3 regions of the Streptomyces sp. NPDC091682 genome follow, and region 1 is predicted to be linked to each of the others. Evidence: riboswitches for the same ligand, from Rfam matches in the RefSeq annotation. Region 1 holds a riboswitch; each other region holds the start of a gene.
What was found. A riboswitch is a leader RNA that binds a small molecule or an ion and turns the genes downstream of it on or off. The one in region 1 is predicted to bind thiamine pyrophosphate.
Positions count from the first base shown of each region.

Region 2: it holds a riboswitch for thiamine pyrophosphate, as region 1 does, so the genes downstream of both, thiO (glycine oxidase ThiO) here and thiC (phosphomethylpyrimidine synthase ThiC) in region 1, are expected to answer to the same signal.
Region 3: it holds a riboswitch for thiamine pyrophosphate, as region 1 does, so the genes downstream of both, ACIQK6_RS17000 (thiamine ABC transporter substrate-binding protein) here and thiC (phosphomethylpyrimidine synthase ThiC) in region 1, are expected to answer to the same signal.

Region 1 is NZ_JBIVTH010000004.1:178,642-186,346, reverse strand. It holds gene ACIQK6_RS11485 (helix-turn-helix domain-containing protein) at 120-866, shown strand; gene ACIQK6_RS11480 (SsgA family sporulation/cell division regulator) at 964-1,413, shown strand; gene ACIQK6_RS11475 (YibE/F family protein) at 1,459-2,913, opposite strand; TPP riboswitch at 2,986-3,131, shown strand; gene thiC (phosphomethylpyrimidine synthase ThiC) at 3,126-4,913, shown strand; gene ACIQK6_RS11465 (hypothetical protein) at 4,978-5,547, opposite strand; gene ACIQK6_RS11460 (hypothetical protein) at 6,502-7,320, opposite strand; gene ACIQK6_RS11455 (metallophosphoesterase) at 7,469-7,705, opposite strand, start outside.
Region 2 is NZ_JBIVTH010000005.1:326,070-333,774, reverse strand. It holds gene ACIQK6_RS14630 (thiazole synthase) at 1-225, opposite strand, end outside; gene thiS (sulfur carrier protein ThiS) at 231-431, opposite strand; gene thiO (glycine oxidase ThiO) at 428-1,606, opposite strand; TPP riboswitch at 1,604-1,715, opposite strand; gene ACIQK6_RS14615 (NAD(P)/FAD-dependent oxidoreductase) at 1,797-3,017, shown strand; gene ACIQK6_RS14610 (Rv2175c family DNA-binding protein) at 3,249-3,614, shown strand; gene thiE (thiamine phosphate synthase) at 3,700-4,335, shown strand; gene metF (methylenetetrahydrofolate reductase [NAD(P)H]) at 4,478-5,392, shown strand; gene ACIQK6_RS14595 (hypothetical protein) at 5,442-6,326, shown strand; gene ACIQK6_RS14590 (phytoene desaturase family protein) at 6,331-7,705, opposite strand, start outside.
Region 3 is NZ_JBIVTH010000006.1:361,811-369,515, forward strand. It holds gene frr (ribosome recycling factor) at 1-365, shown strand, start outside; gene ACIQK6_RS16990 (phosphatidate cytidylyltransferase) at 365-1,441, shown strand; gene rlmN (23S rRNA (adenine(2503)-C(2))-methyltransferase RlmN) at 1,535-2,647, shown strand; TPP riboswitch at 2,706-2,815, shown strand; gene ACIQK6_RS17000 (thiamine ABC transporter substrate-binding protein) at 2,901-4,001, shown strand; gene ACIQK6_RS17005 (iron ABC transporter permease) at 4,097-5,713, shown strand; gene ACIQK6_RS17010 (ABC transporter ATP-binding protein) at 5,713-6,753, shown strand; gene ACIQK6_RS17015 (hypothetical protein) at 6,911-7,207, shown strand; gene ACIQK6_RS17020 (cytochrome P450) at 7,385-7,705, opposite strand, start outside.

The sequences.
Region 1 (7,705 bases):
CCCGAGTACGACCCCCAGGATCCACGGCAGGCGCGGGGGCGGCCCCCGCAGGGCGGGCCTCCCCAAGGGCCCGCTGCCACGCCTGGGGGTGAGCTTTGTCTCCGGTTCACAACGCCGGTGTGCCGACTCTGATCGGTTCGGTGCAGCGCGCGCTGAGGCTGCTCGAAGCGGTGGGGTCCCATAGCGGGGGAGCCCCGGCAAAACAGCTGGCGCGCGAGGCCGGGCTCCCGCTTCCCACCGCGTACCACCTGCTGCGCACACTGACGCACGAGGGCTATCTGCGCAGAGTGCGCGGCGTGTTCGTACTGGGGGAGGCCGCGGAGCGGCTCGCCCGTGGGGGACTCCAGCAGAAACGTCGCGGCATGATCCTCGACTCGCTCGCGCACTTCCGCGACACGGTCGGGGCCCCCGTCTACTTCGCGGTCTACCGCGAGGGCGAGATCGAGGTGGTGGGTGTCTCGGACACTCCGGCCAGCCCGGCCTGCGAGGAGTGGGCCGACTTCCGTGAGACCGGCCATGCGCACGCCATCGGGCAATGCCTGCTCGGGCAACTCGACGAGAAGGCGCGCAAGGACTACTACGACCGCCATCCGGTCGAGGCCATCACCCCCTATACCGTCCGTGATCTCCGGTCCCTGGAAAACCGGATCGGGGCGCTCGGGCGAATGCAACCGGTGGTCGAACGTCAGGAATATGCCCTCGGCACGATCTGCGCAGCCATCCCCATGACGGCCGGCGACACGGTCGCGACGATGGCCATTTCTCTACCCCTCCACCAAGAAGAACGATTGCTCTATGTAGTCAATCGGCTACGGAGTGAAGTAGGCGCGCTGTTGAGCACCCTCTCGTTCTCTATCAGTATCTGAAAACTCACTCCTTGTGATCTGCTACCGCTTCCACCACTCTTGTCAAGTGGGTCCTGGGGGATCATTCCTGGCCACTTCAACTACAGCGGGGTAGTCAATGCGCGAGTCGGTACAGGCAGAGGTCATGATGAGCTTCCTCGTTTCCGAGGAGCTCTCGTTCCGGATTCCGGTGGAACTCCGGTACGACGCACGCGACCCCTACGCAGTCCGCCTGACCTTTCACCTTCCCGGAGATGCGCCCGTGACCTGGGCGTTCGGCCGGGAGCTCCTCCTCGACGGCATCAACAAGCCGTGCGGTGACGGCGATGTGCACATCGCCCCCACCCACCCGGAGGACCTGTCCGACGTCCACATCCGCCTTCAGGTCGGCGGCGACCGGGCCCTGTTCCGTGCCAGCGCGGCGCCGCTCGTCGCGTTCCTCGACCGGACCGACCGGATCGTTCCGCTCGGACAGGAGCGCAATCTGGGCGACTTCGAGGAGAACCTCGACGAGGCCCTCGGCAAGATCCTTGCCGAATCGCAGCAGAACGAACAGAACGCCGGCTGACCGGTCGCTGGTCTGGTCCGAACGGCCGGCCGGCGCCTTGGCCGCTCAGCGCTTGCGCCGCCGGCCCCGGCCGCGGACCGTCCCCGCGGCCGGGGTGCCCGCCGTGGATCCCGGTCGGTCGGCAGAAACCACCAGTGCGGCCAGCGCCGTCGTCACGGGGACCGAGGCCACCAGGCCGATCGATCCCACGAGGGTCCGTACGATTTCTTCCGCCACCAGCTCGCTATTGGCCACCGAACCCATGCTGCTGTTCGCGATCGAGAACAGTAGGAGCAGCGGCAGCGCGGCACCCGCGTAGGCCAGCACCAGGGTGTTGACCACCGACGCGATGTGGTCGCGGCCGATCCTGATGGCCGCCCGGTAGAGCGCGCGCGGCCCCATCGAGGGGTCCGCGTGGTGCAGCTCCCACACCGCCGACGTCTGGGTGACCGTCACGTCGTCGAGTACGCCCAGCGATCCGATGATCACGCCTGCGAGCAGCAAACCGCTCATGTCGATGTCCGGGTACAGCCCGTGGATCAGCCCGGTGTTGTCGTCGGTGTTGCCGCTGAGGAACGCCCAGTCGATGAACCCCGAGCCGAGCAGCCCGATCAGGAGCAGCGAAACCAGGGTGCCGAGGACGGCCACCGAGGTACGGGCGGTCAGTCCGTGGCACATGTAGAGCGCGATCAGCATGATGGCGCTCGCCCCGACCACCGCGACGACCAGCGGATTCGAACCCTGCAGGATGGCCGGGAGGATGAAGAGGGTCAGCACGCCGAAGCTGACCACCAGCGCGATCAGCGCGAACAGCCCGCGCATCCGCCCGACGACGACGACCGCGACGGCGAAGATGCCGGCCAGCAGCGCCATCGGGAGCTTGCGGTTCACGTCGATCACCGAGTACTGCAGGTCACGGGGGGCGTCCGGTGCGTACGCCACCACCACCTCCTGGCCGTCCTCCAACTGCCGCGGCGCGCCCGGCTGGACGACCTCCACGAAGGTGCGGCCCTTGTCCGGGCCGCTGGTGACCTCGACGGTGGCCTTCTTGCACTCACCGGTCGGCGCGGCCTGGGCCCCACTGCCCCCGGGGGCAGTGGGAGTTCCGGTCGTCGGTACCTGCGCGGCGTTCACGGACTTGCAGTCGACCTGTTCGATCGACACGACCACGCCCTGCTGGGTCTGCCGGTCGAATCCCACCCCCGTGCGCTCGTGGCCGGGGGCGCCGCCCGGCCAGAGCACCACCATGCCGACGAAGACGGCCACGGCGAAGGGGATCAGTACGGCCGCGATGACCTTGCGCAGGTGCTTCGAGACGGGGGCCGCCGGGCCGTGGCCATGACTGTGGCCGTGGCCGTGGTTGTGGGGTGGACCCGGGGGTTGCCCGTCCGAGCCACCGCCGGAGTGCCCGTCGGAGTGTCTGTCGGAGTGCCCGTCGGACGGTCCGGGGCCCGCATGCGCGTGGCCGTTGTGGCCATGGGGCTCAGTGTGCTCGATGGGGGGCTGCGGCGAGGGCGTCACCAGCAGATCATCGCAAGAGATGAGGGGGCCCACTGTTCAGCACGCCATGGATGACGCTAGCGTGGGGGCACCTTTGCACAACGCGGGAGCTCGGAGCACCGGGCTGAGAGGACGCTGATCACCGTACGGGCATCACCGATGCGTACGGGAAGAGGCTGCGTCGACCGCCGAACCTGTTACCGGGTAATGCCGGCGTAGGGAGATCAGGTCTCATGACCATTCAGGACGCACGCACGCCTGCCGTCAGCCAGGACGCCGACGGCCAGACCGAGCGCCAGCCCGGCTGGCACAAGGGATACCTGGCGGGCTCCCGCCCCGACCTCCGGGTGCCGGTTCGCCAGGTCCACCTCACCAACGGCAAGGACGTGACGCTCTACGACACGTCCGGTCCGTACACCGACCCGCAGATCGAGACCGACGTCCGCCGCGGCCTCGCGCCACTGCGCGAGAACTGGATTATCAGCCGCGGGGACACCGAGGAGTACGCGGGTCGCCCCGTGCGCCCCGAGGACGACGGCATCAAGCACACCTCGCCGCGCGGCGGCCTCAAGAACCTCGACGCGGTCTTCCCGGGCCGCCCCCGCCAGCCCCGCCGCGGTCGCGGCGGCGCCGCCGTCACGCAGCTCGCGTATGCCCGCCGCGGCGAGATCACCCCGGAGATGGAGTACGTCGCGATCCGCGAGAACGTCTCCCCCGAGGTCGTCCGCGAGGAGATCGCCGCAGGTCGCGCCGTGCTTCCGGCGAACGTGAACCACCCCGAGATCGAGCCGATGATCATCGGCAAGCGGTTCCTGGTGAAGGTCAACGCCAACATCGGCAATTCCGCGGTCACCTCCTCCATTGAGGAGGAGGTCGACAAGATGACCTGGGCGACCAAGTGGGGCGCCGACACGGTCATGGACCTCTCGACCGGCCGCAACATCCACACCACCCGCGAGTGGGTGCTGCGCAACTCGCCCGTTCCGATCGGCACCGTCCCGCTCTACCAGGCGCTGGAGAAGGTCGACGGCCGCGCCGAGGACCTGACCTGGGAGATCTACAAGGACACGGTCATCGAACAGGCCGAGCAGGGCGTCGACTACATGACGGTCCACGCCGGCGTGCTCCTCCCCTACGTGCCGCTGACCGCCCGCCGCAAGACCGGCATCGTCTCGCGCGGTGGCTCGATCATGGCCGCGTGGTGCCTGGCGCACCACAAGGAGAACTTCCTCTACACGAACTTCGAGGAGCTCTGCGAGATCCTCGCGACGTACGACGTCACGTACTCCCTCGGTGACGGCCTGCGCCCCGGTTCGATCGCGGATGCCAACGACGCGGCGCAGTTCGCCGAGCTGAAGACGCTGGGCGAGCTGAACACGATCGCCAAGCGCCACAACGTCCAGACGATGATCGAGGGCCCGGGCCACGTCCCGATGCACAAGATCAAGGAGAACATCGACCTCCAGCAGGAGATCTGCGAGGAGGCGCCGTTCTACACGCTCGGCCCGCTGACCACGGACGTCGCGCCCGCGTACGACCACATCACCTCGGGCATCGGCGCCGCGATGATCGCCTGGTGGGGCACCGCGATGCTCTGCTACGTCACGCCCAAGGAGCACCTGGGCCTGCCCAACCGCGACGACGTCAAGACCGGCGTCATCACGTACAAGATCGCGGCGCACGCCGCGGACCTGGCCAAGGGGCACCCGGGCGCCCAGGAGTGGGACGACGCCCTGTCCGACGCGCGGTTCGAGTTCCGCTGGGAGGACCAGTTCAACCTGGCCCTCGACCCGGACACGGCACGCGAGTTCCACGACGAGACCCTCCCGGCGGAGCCGGCCAAGACCGCGCACTTCTGCTCCATGTGCGGTCCGAAGTTCTGCTCGATGAAGATCTCGCAGGACATCCGCCGTGAGCACGGCGGCGACCTGAAGGCGGAGGAGATCCAGGCGGGCATGGCGGAGAAGTCCGCCGAGTTCGCGGCCTCGGGCAGCCGGGTCTACCTGCCGCTGGCCGACTGACCTGGGCGAACGCGACTGTCCGACGGCGCCGTGGGGGGAGCCGTCGGTCGGTCGGTTCGCTTGATCAGGCTCGTTGAGCGTCCCGCAGCCGTTCCACCTGCCGACTTACCAGCTCAACGGGGAACGCCAGGATTTCCTTGCCCATGCTGAGCTCGGAGAACGTGGCGATGGTGTTTCCCGTGCGTACCACGATCAATTGCTCGTTGCGGTCTGCGGGGTACTCCGGCCCCAAGGGGATGATCTCCCGGAAGGCGACTGCCTCGTCGCCGACCTGCGGCGGTGCCTCCGTCTTCACCGTCGCCTCGAACTTCCCTGCGTAGCCCTCGCCCCGGTATGACCGGCAGGTGGCAAGGGCCTGCTTGAGCTGTGCGAAGAGCTGCTCGGCTTTGCCCTTCTCGTAGGAGGCGAGTGTTGAGCCGCCACCATCGATGCTCGTCTTCCAGTTGAAGGTCTGGAAGACGTGAGCGAATGAACCCGAACCCGAACGGGCGTCGATGAGCGGCTGGCAGGAGGGGTCGGATATGGGCGGGAAGGTGCGCCCGCTGCCTTCCGGCATCGGTTCGCGTACCTCGATGGGTTCGTCGGCCTGCGGGACTTCTCCGTCCTTAAAGGCGAGGGTCTTGAGCTGGGCCATCGTTAGGGGTGTGTCGGCGGCCTTGGTCGGCGGAGTGGCGGACGACACCCCAGCGGCGGCCTTCGGCTCCTGCGCCGGGGCACACCCTGACGTGAGGAGCAGGCCGATGACAGCTGCTACGGCTGAGGCCGCCAGTTGCGTCGTGCGGGCGTGCATGAGTCCCCCCGGTGATGGTGCGGATGAGAGTTCGACGCCGACGCTAGTGGCAGGCGTAGCCCCGGGCCAGGCGTTTCCGATTACTGACCAGGGGGTTTCCTTTACGGATTGAGGCGGGAGAACCAGGCCGATCTGCGGACAGTTCCTTCCCCCGATGAAGATCTCGCAGGACAATTGCCGTGAGCACGGCGGCGACCTGAAGGCGCCGTGGGGGGAGCCGTCGGTCGGTCCCTCATCCAGGGCCCCTGGGCTCGCAGGTGCCGGAGGGGCGGGGGCGGCCCGGTTCGACGGTCTGCGGTCGGTCGCCCTCACAGAGGCACCCCGTGCTCACCGGGCGGTCGTTCCGGTTGCTCCAGCCGACGATCTGGCCGGATCGCGATCGTCAGCGCTTGCGGAGGAGCACGAGGAAGACGAGTGCGGAAGTCGCGGCAGCGGCCGCCCACGGAGTGGGGCCGTCATCCCAAGTGGCGGCGGTCGCTGCCACGGTCAGTGCAGCGTTGAAGCCCGCAAGCCCCAGGACGGCCCCGGCCGTCCGCCCGTCTTCCATCTGAGTCCCCTGCTGTGGTGGTTCACCGCTACGGTCGTAAATGACCATATGGACGAGATGGGGCCCTCTCAAGTGATGAACGGACCATAGTGATGGTTTCCGGACAGTCTGAGGCGGCCTTGCGATATCCGGGGGGCAGGTGACCGGACCGGTGGGGACGATGCACGGTGCACCGGCACCTCACCGGAGTTTCCGGGGGCGCCTCCTTACGGTCGGTGGCCGGTGCGAGGCGCTGGCGCCCCGCGCCGCGATCACTCCGGTTCGTGTTCCGGGCCGCCGAAGTCCGGGCTGGTGAAGTCCGGAGGCGTGTAGCCGGGCCGGGGGCTCTCCGACGGGGATCCCGGGCTGGTGAAGTCGGGCCGGCTGTAACCCAGGTTGGGGATGCGGCCGGCCGCCGGGGTGCGGGGCGTGGGAAAGCCGGGGCCGGCGCTCGGATCGGCCAGTGCGTCCCGCAGGAAGGGCATGATGCCGCGCTCCAGCAGGGCGTGCCGCCAGGCCTCGCGGGCCCGGGCGACCTCGTCGGGTATCGCCTCCGTTTCGTCCGCCGCCACCTCGGTCGCACTGTTGCGGACGGCCGTCACCAGCAGCCCGATCACGGCGAAGAGCAGAGCGGCCGCGGTGAGCCCGCCGAAGAGCCAGCCCGCCGTCAGCATGGTTTCGGCGAAGGCCGGTTCGGGCTCGATCATCTTCAGGATGTAGCCCACGAGCAGGAAGATCAGCATCGCGGTGCCCGCCAGTACGGGCGCGAGGACCGCGACCACGGCGCCGATGCCCGCACCTCCCCCGCCGTCCTGGGCGCCGTCCTCGTCCCCCGTCATGCCGGGCGGGGTCAGTACTCCGTCGCGTCGTTCCTCGCGGACCTTCACGTAGTGGTCGTACTCGGCGGCGGCCGCGGCCGCCAGTAGGGCGCTGGCCCCCTGTGCCATGGTGCGCAGCTGTTCGGCGTTCAGCCGTTCGCCGAGGGTGGCGAGTTCGGGCCGCTCGTGCGCGGCGCGCAGCGCCTCGTCGACGAGCCGATCGAACTCCGGTCGGTCTTCGGTCAGCAGGTGCGGAGCGCTGGTCATGTGCATCCCCCGATGCTCCGTAGAAGCCGGTATGCCCGCGTAGACCCGGGCACCGGCACAAACGGAGGAGAGCCTGCTATGGATAGAGCGATGGTAGAGCGCCCACGCCACGCCGTGACAGGGGCTTTCCGGAAATACCCCTCTCCGTAAGCTCTCAGTCGCTCAGGGGAAGTTGTACGACGAGCAGTTTGCCCGCCATCGTCACCCCGCCGTCCATCGCGATGGCGAGCCCGTCCGCATACACGTGCGGGCCGTCCACGGCCTCGGGGCCGCGTGACTCGTCGCCGTCCTCGGTGCCCACTTCACCGAGCAGGTACGGGATGGGGCTGTGCCCGTGGACGACGCGGCTGCCGCCGTAGGTGTCGAGGAGTTCGCGGACGGCTGTCGGGCC
Region 2 (7,705 bases), on a different contig from region 1:
GCAGCCCGCCGTGTTGGGGAGGACCGAGATGCCGAGCTTGGTCAGCACGGACAGGACGGAGCCCTGGACCGTGGGGTCCAGCCGGCGCATCGCGACCGTGGTGAGTTCGGTGCCGGACGCGACGAGGGCGCGTTCCAGCACGTCCAGGCTGGGGGCCCCGCCCGTGCCCATGATCAGGCGGGAGGTGAAGGTCCGGCCGCCCAGGGTGAAGAGGTCGTCCGCCACGTCGGTCAGCCCCCCTGTACCGCGGTCAGGATCTCGACCCGGTCGCCGTCGCCCACGACGGTGGCCGGCCACTGTCCGCGCGGGACCACGGTCTCGTTGAGCGCGGCGGCGACGCCGGAGGGCGCGGCGGTCAGGGTGGCGACCACCGTGTCGAGGGTGGCGCCGGCCGCGACCTCGCGCGGCTCGCCGTTGACGGAGATGGTCATGCGTACGACTCCTGACGTGCGGCGGAGAACCGGCGGGGGGTGAAGGGGCGCGCGATCTCAGGCAGTTCGCCGGTGGCCAGCAGTTCGGCGAGGACCTCGCCGGTGAGCGGGGTCAGCAGCACCCCGTTGCGGTAGTGCCCGGTGGCCAGGTGCAGGCCGGGCAGCTCGGTCGGGCCGAGCAGCGGGGCGTTGTCGGGGGATCCGGGGCGCAGCCCCGCCCGGGTCTCGGTGAGCGGGAGTTCGGTGATGCCGGGGACCAGTTCGTGGGCGTCGCGCAGGAGTTCGTAGACCCCGCCCGCGGTGACGGTGGTGTCCCAGCCGAGTTCCTCGCTGGTGGCACCGATGACGAGCTCGCCGTTCTCGCGCGGCACCAGGTAGACGTGGCTGCCGCGGACGACGGCCCGTACGGTCCGCGACAGGAACGGCGCGTACGCCGCCGGCACCGTGAGCCTCAGGACCTGTCCCTTGACCGGCCGTACGGGGGCCACGACCTCCGTCGGTACGCCCGCCAGCCGGCCGGTGAACGAGCCGGCGGCGAGGACCACCTGGTCGGCGAGCAGTTCCGTGCCGTCGTCGAGGAGGGCACCGGTCGCCCGGTCGGTGGTGGTGAGGAGCCGTTCCGCGCCGGCCCGGTGGAGGGTCACGCCGGCGCGTTCGCAGGCGGCCAGCAGGGCGGCCGCGAGCCGGCGGGGGTCGACCTGGTGGTCGCCGTCGACGCGCAGGCCGCCGCGTACGCCCGGGGCGAGCATGGGCTCCAGGCGGCGGCACTCGCGGCCGGTGAGCCACTCGGACTCCAGGCCGCAGCGGCGCTGCAGGGCGTGCAGTTCGCGCAGGTGGAGGCGGTCGTCGGCGTCGAGGGCGACGGCGAGGGTGCCACAGGCGCGGTAGCCGATGTCCATGCCGCCGCTGGCTTCGGCGAGCTCGGCGGCGAACTGCGGATAGCGCGCGGCGGAGGCGAGGCCGAGCCCCAGCAGGGCTTCCTCGCCGTAGTGCAGTTCGGTGACGGGGGCGAGCATGCCGGCCGCGACCTGGGCGGCGCCGCCGCCGGGTGCGGGGTCGACGAGTACGGTGCGCAGTCCGCGCGCGGCGGCCCGCCAGGCGGTGACCAGGCCGATGATTCCGCCCCCGATGACGAGGACGTCGGATCCCTTCCGAGGTGTTCGGGATGCGTGCATGGGCGTCCAGCCCCTCCCTTCGCCGGCATGATCCGGATCAGGTTCGTACGGTCGGAGGCCGGCCAGCCTCCCTCTCAGCCCGGTGCGCCGGACTCCCGCGATAGGTACGGTGGCCAGACTAACCCGGCGGTGGATGGCGAGTAAGGCGGCACCTATTCCTGACGGAGCGTCAGATGATTAGGGTGGCGGCGTGAGCGAGCAGACGGAACAGAATCAGCGCGGCGTCGTGATCGTCGGCGCCGGAATGGCCGGGGTGCAGACCGCCGTGGCCCTGCGCGAACAGGGCTTCACCGGCCCCGTGACCCTGCTGGGAGCCGAACCCCACCAGCCCTACGACCGGCCCCCGCTGTCCAAGGCGGTCCTCCTCGGCAAGGCCGAGGACTCCGCCTTCGACGTGGACTTCGAGGGCCTCGACATCGACCTCAGGCTCGGCGTCGAGGTCACCGGACTGCGCGCCGCCGTCCACGAGCTGGACACCGGGGCGGGACCGGTCCCCTACGGGATCCTCGTCCTGGCGACCGGCGCGCAGCCGCTCACCCTTCCCGGGACCGAAGGCGTCCCGGGCGTCCACCTGCTGCGCACCCTGGACGACGCGGCCCGGCTGCGCCCGGTGCTGGCCGCCTCGCCCCGGGCCGTGGTCGTCGGGGCGGGCTGGATCGGCGCCGAGTTCGCCACGGCCGCCCGGGAGGCGGGCTGCGAGGTCACCGTGGTCGAGGCGGCGGACCGGGTGCTGGCGGGGGCGCTGCCCGCCGAAGTCACCGAGCCGATGGCGCGCTGGTACCGGGAGGCGGGCGCGGAGCTGATCACCGGGGCGAAGGTCGCCGGGATCGAGGAGGGGCGGGTCCTGCTGGCGGACGGGCGGATCCTGCCCGCCGGCGCGGTGGTGGTGGGCATCGGCGCCCGCCCCGCCACCGGATGGCTGGCCGGGACCGGCGTGGACCTCGGCCCCGACGGCTCGGTCACCGCCGACGCGTACCTGCGGACCTCGCTGCCCGGGGTGTACGCGGTCGGCGACTGCGCCTCCTTCCCGTCCGGGCGGTACGGGACGCGGCTGCTCGTACACCACTGGGACAACGCGCTCCAGGGGCCGAAGGCGGTCGCGGCGAACATCCTGGCCGGGGAGCCGGCCCAGGTCTACGACCCGGTGCCGTACTTCTGGTCGGAGCAGTTCGGACGCTTCGTGCAGTACGCCGGACACCACGGCGGGGCCGACTCCCTGCTCCTGCGCGGGGACCCGGCCGGACCCGCCTGGTCGGTGTGCTGGCTGCGCGACGGGGCGCTGGTCGCCGTCCTGGCCGTGGGTCGTCCGCGCGACCTGGCGCAGGGCCGCCGCCTGATCGAGGCGGCGGTCCCGCTGGACCCCGCCAAGGTCTCCGACCCCGGCACCCCGCTGAAATCGGCCACGGCCTGACGGGCGGGGTGCGGGGGGTGCGGGTGCCGCCGCGCGGAGCCCGTCCCCGCCCCGCCCCTTCTCCGCTTCCCGGGCTCCGCCCGGACCCGGTCCTCAATCGCCGGACGGGCTGAAATGCGGCCCCGCCGGCGTTCGGGGCGCGGGGTCCGGAGCGGAGCCCCGGCACGGACCGCGACCCGGACGGGGCTGCTCAGGTACCGGCGGCCGAGTCGAGATGGCAGGCTTGTCTCCGTGACCGAGATTGACGCAAAGATCGATGCCCTTGTCCCCTCATGGCTGTACCTCCCCGACATCGCGGAGATGCTGAACATCGAGGTGACCCGGGTCCGCCAGATGGTCAAGGAAGGGCAGCTCATCGCCGTCCGCCGCGGCGAGAACCGCTCCTTGCAGGTTCCGGCCCCCTTCATCGACGGCGACAAGGTCGTCAAGGGCCTGGTCGGCCTGCTGACCGTGCTGCGCGACGACCGTTTCACCGAGGAGGAGATCCTGGAATGGCTCTTCACCGAGGATCCGACCCTGCCCGGCACCCCCGTGCAGGCGCTGAGCGAGAATCGCGGCACGGAGGTGAAGCGCCGCGCTCAGGCGCTCGCCCTCTGACCTGATCGCCTTCGCTTCACAGCGGTGTGCGGGCCCACGGCCGCGGCCCGGCCCGTACACCGCCTCCACCACGGGGGGTACACCCATGCAGCTGTCCGACGCCCGGCTCTACCTCTGCACGGACGCCCGCAAGCGCCAGGGTGACCTCCCCGAGTTCCTCGACGCCGTCCTGTCCTCGGGCGTGGACATCGTCCAGCTCCGCGACAAGGGCATGGAGGCGGGGGAGGAACTCGAACACCTCCAGGTCTTCGCCGAAGCCGCCCGCCGTCACGGCAAGCTGCTCGCCGTGAACGACCGCGCCGACGTCGCCCACGCCATCGGCTCCGACGTCCTGCACCTCGGGCAGGGCGACATCCCCGTCCCCGCGGCCCGCGCCGTCCTCGGCGAGAAGGTGCTGATCGGCCGGTCCTGCCACGCCGAGGGCGAGGTCGACGCGGCCGTCGCCGAAGCCGGCGTGGACTACTTCTGCACCGGCCCCTGCTGGCCCACCCCCACCAAGCCCGGCCGCCACGCCCCGGGCCTGGACCTGGTCCGCTACGCGGCCTCCCTGGAGCAGGACCGCCCCTGGTTCGCCATCGGCGGCATCGACGCCACGAACCTGGACGAGGTGCTGGACGCCGGCGCCACCCGCATCGTGGTCGTCCGCGCCCTCACCGAGGCCACCGACCCCGGTGCGGCCGCTGCGGAGCTCGCCAAGCGGGTCCGGGCCCGCCTCGGCTGAGTCCGGCCCGCCCGGACCACGGGCGGTCGCGTTACCCCGTACGGACGCTTTCCGGCCGGAGCCAGACCCTCAAGTGTCCAAAAACGTGTCCAAAACGTGGACAAGGCTTCGGTGTCCGCCGGGCCGCGTCTAACCTGCCCCCATGGCCTCTGGTACCGCTTCCACCTGGTCGGATCGCGCACACACGGTCCGCGACCTCCTCGCATCCGGGCGCTCGTACTCCTTCGAGTTCTGGGCCCCGAAGACGGAGAAGGGCGAACGCAACCTCTGGAACGCCCTGCGCCGGGTCGAAGCGGTATCCCCCAGCTTCGTTTCCGTGACCTACGGAGCCGGTGGCTCCACCCGCGGTGGCACCGTCAAGGCCACTCAGGAGATCGCCGCGGACACCACCCTCACCCCGGTCGCGCACCTGACCGCCGTGGACCACTCGGTCGCCGAGCTGCGCCACGTCATCGGCCAGTTCGCCGACGCCGGGATCCGCAACATGCTCGCCCTGCGCGGCGACCCGCCGGGCGACCCGATGGCCGAGTGGGTGGCCCACCCGGAGGGCGTGCACTACGCGGCCGACCTGGTGCGGCTGCTCAAGGAGTCCGGGGACTTCTGCGTCGGTGTCGCGGCCTTCCCCGAGATGCACCCCCGCTCGACGGACTGGGACACGGACATCCGGCACTTCGTGGACAAGTGCCGCGCGGGCGCCGACTACGCGATCACCCAAATGTTCTTCGATCCGGAGAATTATCTGCGCCTGCGCGACAGCGCCGAGAAGGCGGGCTGCGACACCCCGATCATCCCCGAGGTCATGCCTGTTGTGGGCATCAAGCAGCTCGACCGACTGCCCCAGCTCAGCACCGCGGTCTTCCCCGCGGACGTGAAAGAGCGCATGCTCGCCGTCAAGGACGACCCGGCCGCTGTACGCTCCATTGGCATCGAGTTCGCCACGGAGTTCTGCGCGCGACTGCTGTCCGAGGGTGTCCCGGGACTGCACTTCATCACGCTCAACAACTCCACGGCGACTCTCGAAATCTACGAGAACCTGGGCCTGCACCAGCGGGCCTGAGCGGCCGTCCCCGTTCCCGCGCCGGCGGCCGTACCGAGAGGGGCCACGCATGGGAATGACGGTCCTCTACATCGCGTTCGGATTCGTCGCGCTGTGGCTGCTTGCCGAGGTCCTGATGCAGTACAAGGCCCGGCTCCGCTGGCGCCTGCTCGCCTTCGCCGGCTTCCTCGGCGTGGTCGCCGGGGTCATACTGCCGTCGGTGCCGGTGATCGGCGCCGGCGCATTGGCGTTCGCCGTGGGCCAGACCCTGGTGACGCTGTCCTTCCGCAAGGGCTTCGTCGCCGGCTGGGCGCTGCGCCGCGGCGGGCGGCCCGAACGGCAGCCCGAACGGCAGCCCGCCGGACGCCGCCGGGCCGCGGGCACCAAGCAGGAACCGGCCCTCAGGGTCTCCGCGCTGCAGTACGAGGACGCCGACGGGGCCGGTGCCCGGGACGGAGCCGCGGAGGAGCGGTCGTTCCGGGACGCGCCCCCGGCGGTCTACAGCCCGGAGCCGGTGCCCGAGGAATCCGGGTCCTACGGGATACAGAGTCTCGCGCCGGAGGTCGACCAGACGGCGGCCTTCGCCTCGCCGTTCACCACGGCCGAGCAGGACGCCCACCAGTACGCGGCGTACTACGACCAGCAGAACCAGGGCGGCTACGACTACTCGGGCGGCTACCCGACGGGCGACCAGCAGCAGGTCTACGCCGCCTACTCGGACCCGTACATCGGCATCGGCGGCGGCATGGCCCCGCCCCAGCCGTACGACTACACCCCGTACGCCGACTACGGGCAGCAGCAGTACTCCACGGACACCCCGCCCGGCGGGGTCTGGGTCCCGCAGCAACGGTCCACCGACGGGGCCGGCCAGGCGTACCCGACGGAGGGCCAGGGCGAGCCGCCGCAGCAGTACCCGTACCCGCAGCAGGGCGGGTACGAGCAGTACCGCTACTGACGGCTCACTGGGAGCCGCGGAACTCCGCGCCCTTCACGATCAGTCCGGCCACCAGGGCCCCGGTCATCCCGGCGTGCGCCAGCCCGCCGCCGGGGTGGGCCCAGCCGCCCGCCAGGTACAGCCCGGGCACGGCCGTGGTGTTGGCCGGCTGGAGCAGTCGGCCCCCGGCCCCCGCGAGGGCGGGCGGGGGCACCGCGCCGCCCAGCGCCCCCGTCGCCGCCTCGATGTCGGCCGGGGTCCGCACCTCCTGCCACAACAGCCGCTCCCGCAGCCCCTGTACGGCCTTCTCCGTGAGGTTCAGCAGCTCGGCGGGGTCCGAGGTCCCGGGCCCGGGCACGGCGCTCACGGTGACCGCCTCGTGCTCCTCGTCGGGCCGGGTGGCCGGATCGTCGGGGCGCATGACGGTGACCTGCGCCCCGGAGGCGTGGACCAGGGTGCGGTGCACGGCGGTGGCCGGGCGGGAGCCGCGCAGCGCGAGCAGGAGCGTGATCCGCCCCGGTACGCCGTCCCCGCGGGCGGGGACCGCCTCCGGCGGCCACGGCAGCGAACCGGCCGGCAGCTGCCGGGGGTCGATCCCGCACACGACGGTGTCGGCGGCCGCCTCACTGCCGTCGGCCAGCCGCAGACCGGCCGCCCGGCCGTCCGTGACCAGGACCTCCCGGACCTCCGCCCCGAAGACGAAGGCGACCTTGCGCTCCAAGCAGCGCTCGTAGACGGCGGTGGCCAGGGCCCGCATCCCGCCGCGGACGTACCAGCTGCCGAAGGTCTGCTCCATGTACGGGAGCACGGCCGCCGAGGCGGGGGCGGTGGCGGGGTCGATCCCGTACCCGCGCACCAGGCCGGTCAGCAGCTCCGCGAGGGCGCCGCCCAGCTCCCGCTCGGCCACCTCGGCGAGGGTCGGCGTACGGCGGCGCAGCAGGCCGCTCCGGCGCAGGGCCGGGTACGGGTCGCCGCCCAGGCCCTGCCGGGCGCCGGGCCGCAGCGGCTCTTCCAGCAGCGGGCGCCGGGTGGCGTCCCAGGCGTCGCGGGCGCGGCCCAGGACGGCGTTCCAGCGCTCGCCCGCGCCCGGGCCGAAGGCGGATTCCAGGGCGGCGGCGACCCCGCCGTGGGAGGCGCCGGGGAGGGTGACGTCGATGCCGTGCTGGGGGAGGACGTGCCGGACGGCCGGGTCCACCTGGACCATGTCGACGCAGGCCTCCAGCGGCCGCTTGCCAGTCTTCACGAAGAGGTCGCGGTAGACGGCCGGCAGGTGCAGCAGCCCGGGCCCGGTGTCGAAGGCGAAGCCCTCGCGCTCGTACCGGCCCACGGCTCCGCCGTAGGTCGTCCCGCGTTCGTACACCGTCACCTGGTGCCCCGCCACGGCCAGCCGGGCCGCCGTG
Region 3 (7,705 bases), on a different contig from region 1:
CGATCGTGACCCCGTTCGACAAGAGCGCCCTGCGCAACATCGAGCAGGCCATCCGCGACTCCGACCTCGGCGTCAACCCGAGCAACGACGGCAGCATCATCCGGGTGACTTTCCCCGAGCTGACGCAGGACCGCCGCAAGGAGTACATCAAGGTCGCGCGCACCAAGGCCGAGGACTCGAAGATCTCGCTCCGCGCCGTCCGCCGCAAGGCCAAGGACGCCCTTGACAAGCTGGTCAAGGACAAGGAGGCCGGCGAGGACGAGGTGCGCCGCGCGGAGAAGGAGCTCGACGACACCACCGCGAAGTACGTCGCGCAGGTGGACGAGCTCCTCAAGCACAAGGAAGCCGAGCTCCTCGAAGTCTGATGAACGACTCTTCCTGGCAGCCGGAGCCGGTTCCGGCGGGTCCCGCATACGATGCGCAGGTGGGCCCGCACACTCGGCCCATGCCCATCGTGCCCGATGCCGCCGGCCGTGACTTCGACGACCGGGAAGCACGCGATCGGGGGGTCGCCGCCGACAGCGGCCCCCTCTTCCGCGCCGATACGCCGCCGCAGGAGCCCATGCCCAGCCCCCCGCCTCCGCATGCCCAGCAGCCGCAAGACGCCTCGCCCCCGCCGCCGAAGAAGCGCGCGGGTCGGGACCTGCGTGCCGCCATAGGGGTGGGCGTGGGTCTCGGTGCGGTGATCTTCGCCTCGCTGCTGATCGTCAAGGCCGTCTTCGTCGGGGTCGTCGTCGTCGCGGTCGTCGTCGGCCTGTGGGAGCTCACCTCCCGGCTGCAGGAACAGAAGGGCATCAAGGCCCCGCTGGTCCCGCTCGCGGTCGGTGGCGCCGCCATGGTCATCGCCGGATACGTCCGGGGGGCCGAGGGCGCCTGGGTCGCCATGGCGCTGACCGTGCTGGCGGTCCTGGTGTGGCGGATGACCGAACCGCCCGAGGACTACCTCAAGGACGTCACGGCGGGCGCCTTCGCGGCGTTCTACGTGCCCTTCCTGGCCACCTTCGTCGCGATGCTGCTCACCGCCGACGACGGCGCCGAGCGCGTGATCACCTTCCTCCTCCTGACCGTGGTCAGCGATACCGGGGCCTATGCGGTCGGCTGGCGCTTCGGCAAGACCAAGCTCGCGCCGCGCATCAGCCCCGGCAAGACCCGCGAGGGACTGTTCGGTGCGGTGGCCTTCGCGATGGCGGCCGGCGCGCTGTGCATGGAGTTCCTGATCGACGGCGGCTCCTGGTGGCAGGGCCTGCTGCTGGGCCTCGCGGTAGCGGTCAGCGCCACCCTGGGTGACCTGGGCGAGTCGATGATCAAGCGGGACCTGGGCATCAAGGACATGGGCACCCTGCTGCCGGGACACGGCGGCATCATGGACCGGCTGGACTCCCTGCTTCCGACGGCCCCCGTGGTGTGGCTGCTGCTGGCGGCCTTCGTGGGCACCGGCTGACCTGCGAAAAGGCGTCGCAGGACGCCGGGCGGTTACTCTTGGAAGGCGCGCTGCTTCTGCGGCGCGCCTTTCGTCTTACAAGGAGTACCTGCCATGGCCCGCCCCGTTCCGGGAGAGCTCACCTTCGTCGCCCCTCGCGGGGCCAAGAAGCCGCCCCGGCACCTCGCCGACATGACCCCGGCCGAGCGCCGCGAGGCGGTCGCCGCGATCGGTGAGAAGCCGTTCCGGGCCAAGCAGCTCTCCCAGCACTACTTCGCCCGGTACGCGCACGACCCGGCCGAGTGGACCGACATCCCGGCCGGCTCGCGGGAGAAGCTCCAGCAGGAGCTGCTGCCGGACCTGATGAGCGTCATCCGGCACATCTCGTGCGACGACGACACCACCCGCAAGACCCTGTGGAAGCTGCACGACGGAACGCTCGTCGAGTCCGTGCTGATGCGCTACCCCGACCGGGTCACCATGTGCATCTCCTCGCAGGCCGGCTGCGGCATGAACTGCCCGTTCTGCGCCACCGGCCAGGCGGGCCTGGACCGCAACCTGTCCACCGCCGAGATCGTGCACCAGATCGTCGACGGCATGCGCGCGCTGCGCGACGGCGAGGTCCCCGGCGGCCCGGCGCGGCTGTCGAACATCGTCTTCATGGGCATGGGCGAGCCGCTCGCCAACTACAACCGCGTGGTCGGCGCCATCCGCCGGCTCACCGACCCGGAGCCCGACGGCCTGGGCCTGTCGCAGCGCGGCATCACCGTCTCCACCGTCGGCCTGGTCCCGGCCATGCTGCGCTTCGCCGACGAGGGCTTCAAGTGCCGCCTCGCCGTCTCGCTGCACGCGCCCGACGACGAGCTGCGCGACACCCTCGTCCCCGTGAACACCCGCTGGAACGTCCGCGAGGTGCTCGGCGCGGCCTGGGAGTACGCCGAGAAGTCCGGCCGCCGGATCTCGATCGAGTACGCCCTGATCCGCGACATCAACGACCAGGCCTGGCGCGGTGACCTCCTGGGCAAGCTGCTCAAGGGCAAGCGCGTGCACGTCAACCTCATCCCGCTCAACCCGACGCCGGGCTCCAAGTGGACCGCCTCGCGGCCCGAGGACGAGAGGGCCTTCGTGGAGGCCATCGCCCGGCACGGCGTGCCGGTGACCGTACGGGACACCCGGGGTCAGGAGATCGACGGTGCGTGCGGCCAGCTGGCCGCCTCGGAGCGCTAAATTCCGCTTCTGTTCGATGTGATTCGGCCACGGGGTACCCTGTGGCCGAACCAATTTCATATTCCGACAGGGGAGCGCCACAGCGCTGAGAGTGCGGTATCCGTCATCCGCAGACCCTCTGAACCTCGCCCCGGTCATTCGGGGTAGGAAGTTCGGTCACCACTCTTGCTGTTGCGCCCTGCCCGGCGTCCGCTCCTACAGAGCGCCGGGCAGGGCCGCGTCTCTTCCTGGACATCCCAGGAGGAATTCACCAATGAGCACCACGAAGAAGATGGCGGGCGTCGCACTCGCGGCCGCGCTGGGCGTCACCACGCTCAGCGCCTGCGGCGGCGGCGACACCAAGGACAAGCCCGCGGGCGCGAGCGACGCCCCGAAGTCCAAGACCGTCACGCTCGTCTCCCACGACTCCTTCAACGTGACCGACACGGTCCTCAAGGAGTTCGAGCAGCAGAGCGGCTACACGGTCAAGGTGCTGAAGTCCGGGGACGCGGGCACCGCGCTGAACCAGGAGATCCTGACCAAGGGCTCACCGCGCGGTGACGTGTTCTTCGGCGTGGACAACACCCTCCTCTCGCGCGCCCTCGACAACGGCATCTTCACGCCGTACGAGGCCAAGGGCCTGGCCGAGGTGAAGCCCGAGTACGTGCTCGACAAGGAGCACCGGGTCACCCCGATCGACTCCGGTGACATCTGCGTCAACTACGACAAGGCGTACTTCGCCGAGAAGAAGATCGCCCCGCCGCAGACGCTGGACGACCTGATCAAGCCGGAGTACAAGAACCTGCTGGTCACCGAGAACGCCGCGACCTCCTCGCCCGGTCTCGGTTTCCTCCTCGCCTCCGTCGGCAAGTACGGCGAGGACGGCTGGAAGGACTACTGGAGCAAGCTGAAGGCCAACGGCGTCGAGGTCGTCGACGGCTGGGAGCAGGCCTACAACGAGCGCTTCTCCGGATCCGCGGGCGGCAAGAAGGCCAAGGGCGACCGCCCGCTGGTCGTCTCTTACGCCTCCAGCCCGCCGGTCGAGGTCCTGTACGGCGAGCCCCAGCCGGCCGAGGCCCCCACGGGCGTCTCCACCGGCACCTGCTTCCGCCAGATCGAGTTCGCGGGCCTGCTCAAGGGCGCCAAGAACGAGGAGGGCGGCAAGGCCCTCGTGGACTTCCTGGTCAGCAAGAAGTTCCAGGAGGACATGCCGCTCCAGATGTTCGTGAACCCCGTGACGAAGGACGCCGTCCTGCCGGAGCTGTTCACCAAGCACGGCGTGGTCGTCGAGAAGCCGGAGAACGTTGCCCCGGAGACCATCGCCAAGAACCGTGAGCAGTGGGTCAAGGCATGGACCGCGCTCGTCGTGAAGTAAGCGGTACCAAGGAGCCGGGCGCGGCGTCGGGGGATGCCGCGCCCGGCTCCGGCCCCCGCGAGGGGGCGCGGGCGACCGTCGTGCGGCTCGCCCTGATGGCCGTCCCCCTCGCCTTCTTCGGGCTGTTCTTCGCCTACCCCGTCACCGCGATCGTCGGGCGCGGCCTGAAGACCGACGAAGGGTGGCAGTTCGGCCGGTTCGCGGAGGTGCTGGCCCGGCCCGACATCGCCGACGTGCTCTGGTTCACCACCTGGCAGGCGTTCGCCTCCACCCTGCTCACCCTGCTGATCGCGCTCCCCGCCGCGTACGTCTTCGCGCGCTTCGAGTTCCCGGGCAAGCAGCTGCTGCGCGCCGTGGTGACCGTTCCCTTCGTGCTGCCGACCGTGGTGGTGGGCACCGCGTTCCTCGCGCTGCTGGGGCGGGGCGGACTGTTGGACGAACTGGTGGGCGTCCGGCTCGACACCACCGTCTGGGCGATCCTGCTCGCGCACGTCTTCTTCAACTACGCCGTTGTCGTCCGCACGGTCGGCGGGCTGTGGGCCCAACTGGACCCGCGCCAGGAAGAGGCCGCCCGGGTGCTGGGCGCCGGGCGGTTCGCCGCCTGGCGGCGGGTGACGCTGCCCGCGCTCGCCCCGGCGGTGGCCGCCGCCGCACTGATGGTGTTCCTGTTCACCTTCAGCTCCTTCGGCGTCGTACTGATCCTCGGCGGGCCCGCGTACTCCACCCTCGAGGTGGAGGTCTACCGGCAGACCGCGCAGCTCCTGGACCTGCCGACGGCGGCCGTCCTGACGATGGTGCAGTTCGCCGCCATCGGCGCGATCCTCGCCGTGCACGCCTGGACCGTGCGCAAGCGCGAGACCGCGCTGCGGTTGGTCGATCCGGGCCGCACCACGCACCGGCCGCGCGGCTGGGCGCAGCGCTCGCTGCTGGGCGGGGTGCTGCTGACCGTCGCGCTGCTGATCGCGGCGCCGCTGGGCGTGCTGGTCGAGCGGTCCTTCGACACCCCCGGCGGCTACGGACTCGGCTACTACCGGGCCCTGCAGGACGCGGGCGCCGGTGGCGGGACCTTCCTGGTGGCGCCCCTGGAGGCGATCTGGAACTCCCTGCAGTACGCGCTCGCCGCCACCGCGATCGCCCTGGTCATCGGCGGACTCGCGGCCGCGGCGCTGACCCGGCGCGGGGGTCGTTTCGTACGCGGCTTCGACGCGCTGCTCATGCTCCCGCTCGGGGTGTCCGCCGTGACCGTGGGCTTCGGCTTCCTGATCACCCTGGACGAGCCGCCGCTGGATCTGCGGACCTCGTGGATCCTGGTGCCGCTCGCGCAGGCCCTGGTGGGCGTGCCCTTCGTCGTACGGACCATGCTGCCGGTGCTGCGCGCGGTGGACGGGCGGCTGCGGGAGGCCGCCGCGGTGCTCGGCGCGTCGCCGCTGCGGGCCTGGCGGGAGGTGGACCTTCCGTTGGTGCGGCGGGCGCTGCTGATCGCGGCCGGGTTCGCCTTCGCGGTGTCCCTGGGGGAGTTCGGTGCGACCGTGTTCATCGCGCGGGCGGACCGGCCGACGCTGCCGGTGGCCGTGGCGCGGCTGCTGGGGCGGGCCGGAGAGCTGAACTACGGCCAGGCGATGGCCCTGAGCACGATTCTGATGCTGGTGTGCGCGGTGTCCCTGCTGCTGCTGGAGCGACTGCGGCCCGACAAGACCTCCGGAGAGTTCTGATGACACTGCTTCAGCTGGAGGGGGTGTCGGTCCGCTTCGGCGAGCGCGCGGCCCCGTACGCCCTGGACGGCGTGGACCTCGCGGTCGCCGAGCACGAGGTCGTGTGCGTGCTGGGGCCGAGCGGAAGCGGCAAGTCCACGCTGCTGCGGGTCGTCGCCGGACTCCAGCAGGTTTCCGCAGGCCGGGTGTTGCTGGGTGGGGCCGACCAGGCCGACGTCCCCGTGCACCGGCGGGGCGTGGGCCTGATGTTCCAGGACCACCAGCTCTTCCCGCACCGCGACGTCGGCGCGAACGTCTCCTTCGGACTGCGGATGCGGGGAGCCGGGCGGGCCTCGTCCACGGACCGGGTAGCGCAACTGCTGGAACTGGTCGGGCTCCCCGGGGCCCAGGGTCGGGCGGTGGCCTCCCTGTCGGGCGGCGAGCAGCAGCGGGTGGCGCTGGCCCGGGCGCTGGCACCGTCGCCGCGGCTGCTGATGCTCGACGAACCGCTGGGGCAGCTCGACCGGGGGCTGCGGGAGCGGCTCGTGGTGGAGCTGCGGGGGCTGTTCTCCCGGCTGGGCACGACCGTGCTGGCCGTCACGCACGACCAGGGCGAGGCCTTCGCCCTGGCCGACCGGGTGGTGGTGATGCGGGACGGCCGGATCGAACAGGCCGGGACACCGCTGGAGGTCTGGCAGCGGCCCGCGTCGGAGTTCGTGGCACGGTTCCTCGGCTTCGAGAACGTGGTGCCGGCCGTGGTCTCGGGCACGTGGGCCGCCACCGCGTGGGGCAAGGTCCCGGTACCGGCCGGATCCCCTGAGGGGGAGCAGCGGCTGCTGATCCGCCCGGCCGGCGTGGTGCTCTGCGCGGCGGGCCTGCGGTGCGAGGTGGCCTCCCGCACCTTCCGCGGCACGCACGTCGCGCTGGTGCTGCGGCCCGAGACGGGACCGTTGTTGGAGGCCGAGTGCGGACTGGCGGGGGCGCCGGCCGTGGGGGACCGGGTCGAGGCGACGTTCACCCCCGCCGAGGTGGTCGTACTGCCTGAAGGAGCCGTGCCGTAGTGCGTGCATCGAGTCGCGGTCATCGGCAGGTCCTGGCCTACCGCGAGCCGAACCGCCGACGCGCGGCCCAACGACCAGAATTTCCGGCCGTGTGTATTAGGATCCGCCGCTAGCATCACTCGATCGACCATTGCTCCCCCAAGCGATAGGAAGCCTGATGATCGGCGTGCTCGTTACTTTTGCGCAGACCGAAAAGTTCGATCGTTCGGCTCTCTCAAAGATTGCCGGCGAACTCCGAGGGCCGTTCGAGGGAATGGCCGGTCTCCGCTTCAAGAGCTTCATGGTCGACGAAGACAGCGGTTGGGCAAGGAACTTCTACGTGTGGGATGACGAGGAGAAAGCTCGTGCATTCTTTACGGAGGAGATCGTCGGCAAGGTGACGGAGATTTACGGCGTCCCGCCCAAGGTTGAATACTTCGATGTCGTGGGGTTCGTCGACAACTCTGGTACCTGACCCTCAAAGGGGCTCCCGCGCCAACCTTTGCCGTCCGGGCCGATCGGGGTCACCCGGGCATGCCGTGGAAACTCCTTCGCCCCCTCCGGCAGAACCGGAGGGGGCGAACGGGCGTCGGGCGTCGCCCTGGATGGAAGACCTCACCCGGGCCGGATGATGATCGTGACGGGACAGCCCTTAGGGGCGGATGCCGTCACAGGCGATCGGAAGGTGGCGCGGGCCGCGCAGGACCGAATTCTGGCGGTACGGGGGCGGGTCCTCCAGCAGCCGCGGGTTCTCCAGTCGGCGGGCCAGTTCGCTCAGGGCCAGCTGGGCCTCCTGCCGGGCCAACGGCGCCCCGAAGCAGCTGTGGATGCCGCTGCCGAGGCCGAGGTGCTGGATGTCCTCGCGGTCGGGGTCGAAGCGGTCCGGGTTCTCGAAACGCTTCGGGTCCCGGTTTCCGGAGGCCAGCATCAGCCACACGGACGCGCCCTTGGGGATGGTGACCCCGGCGACCTC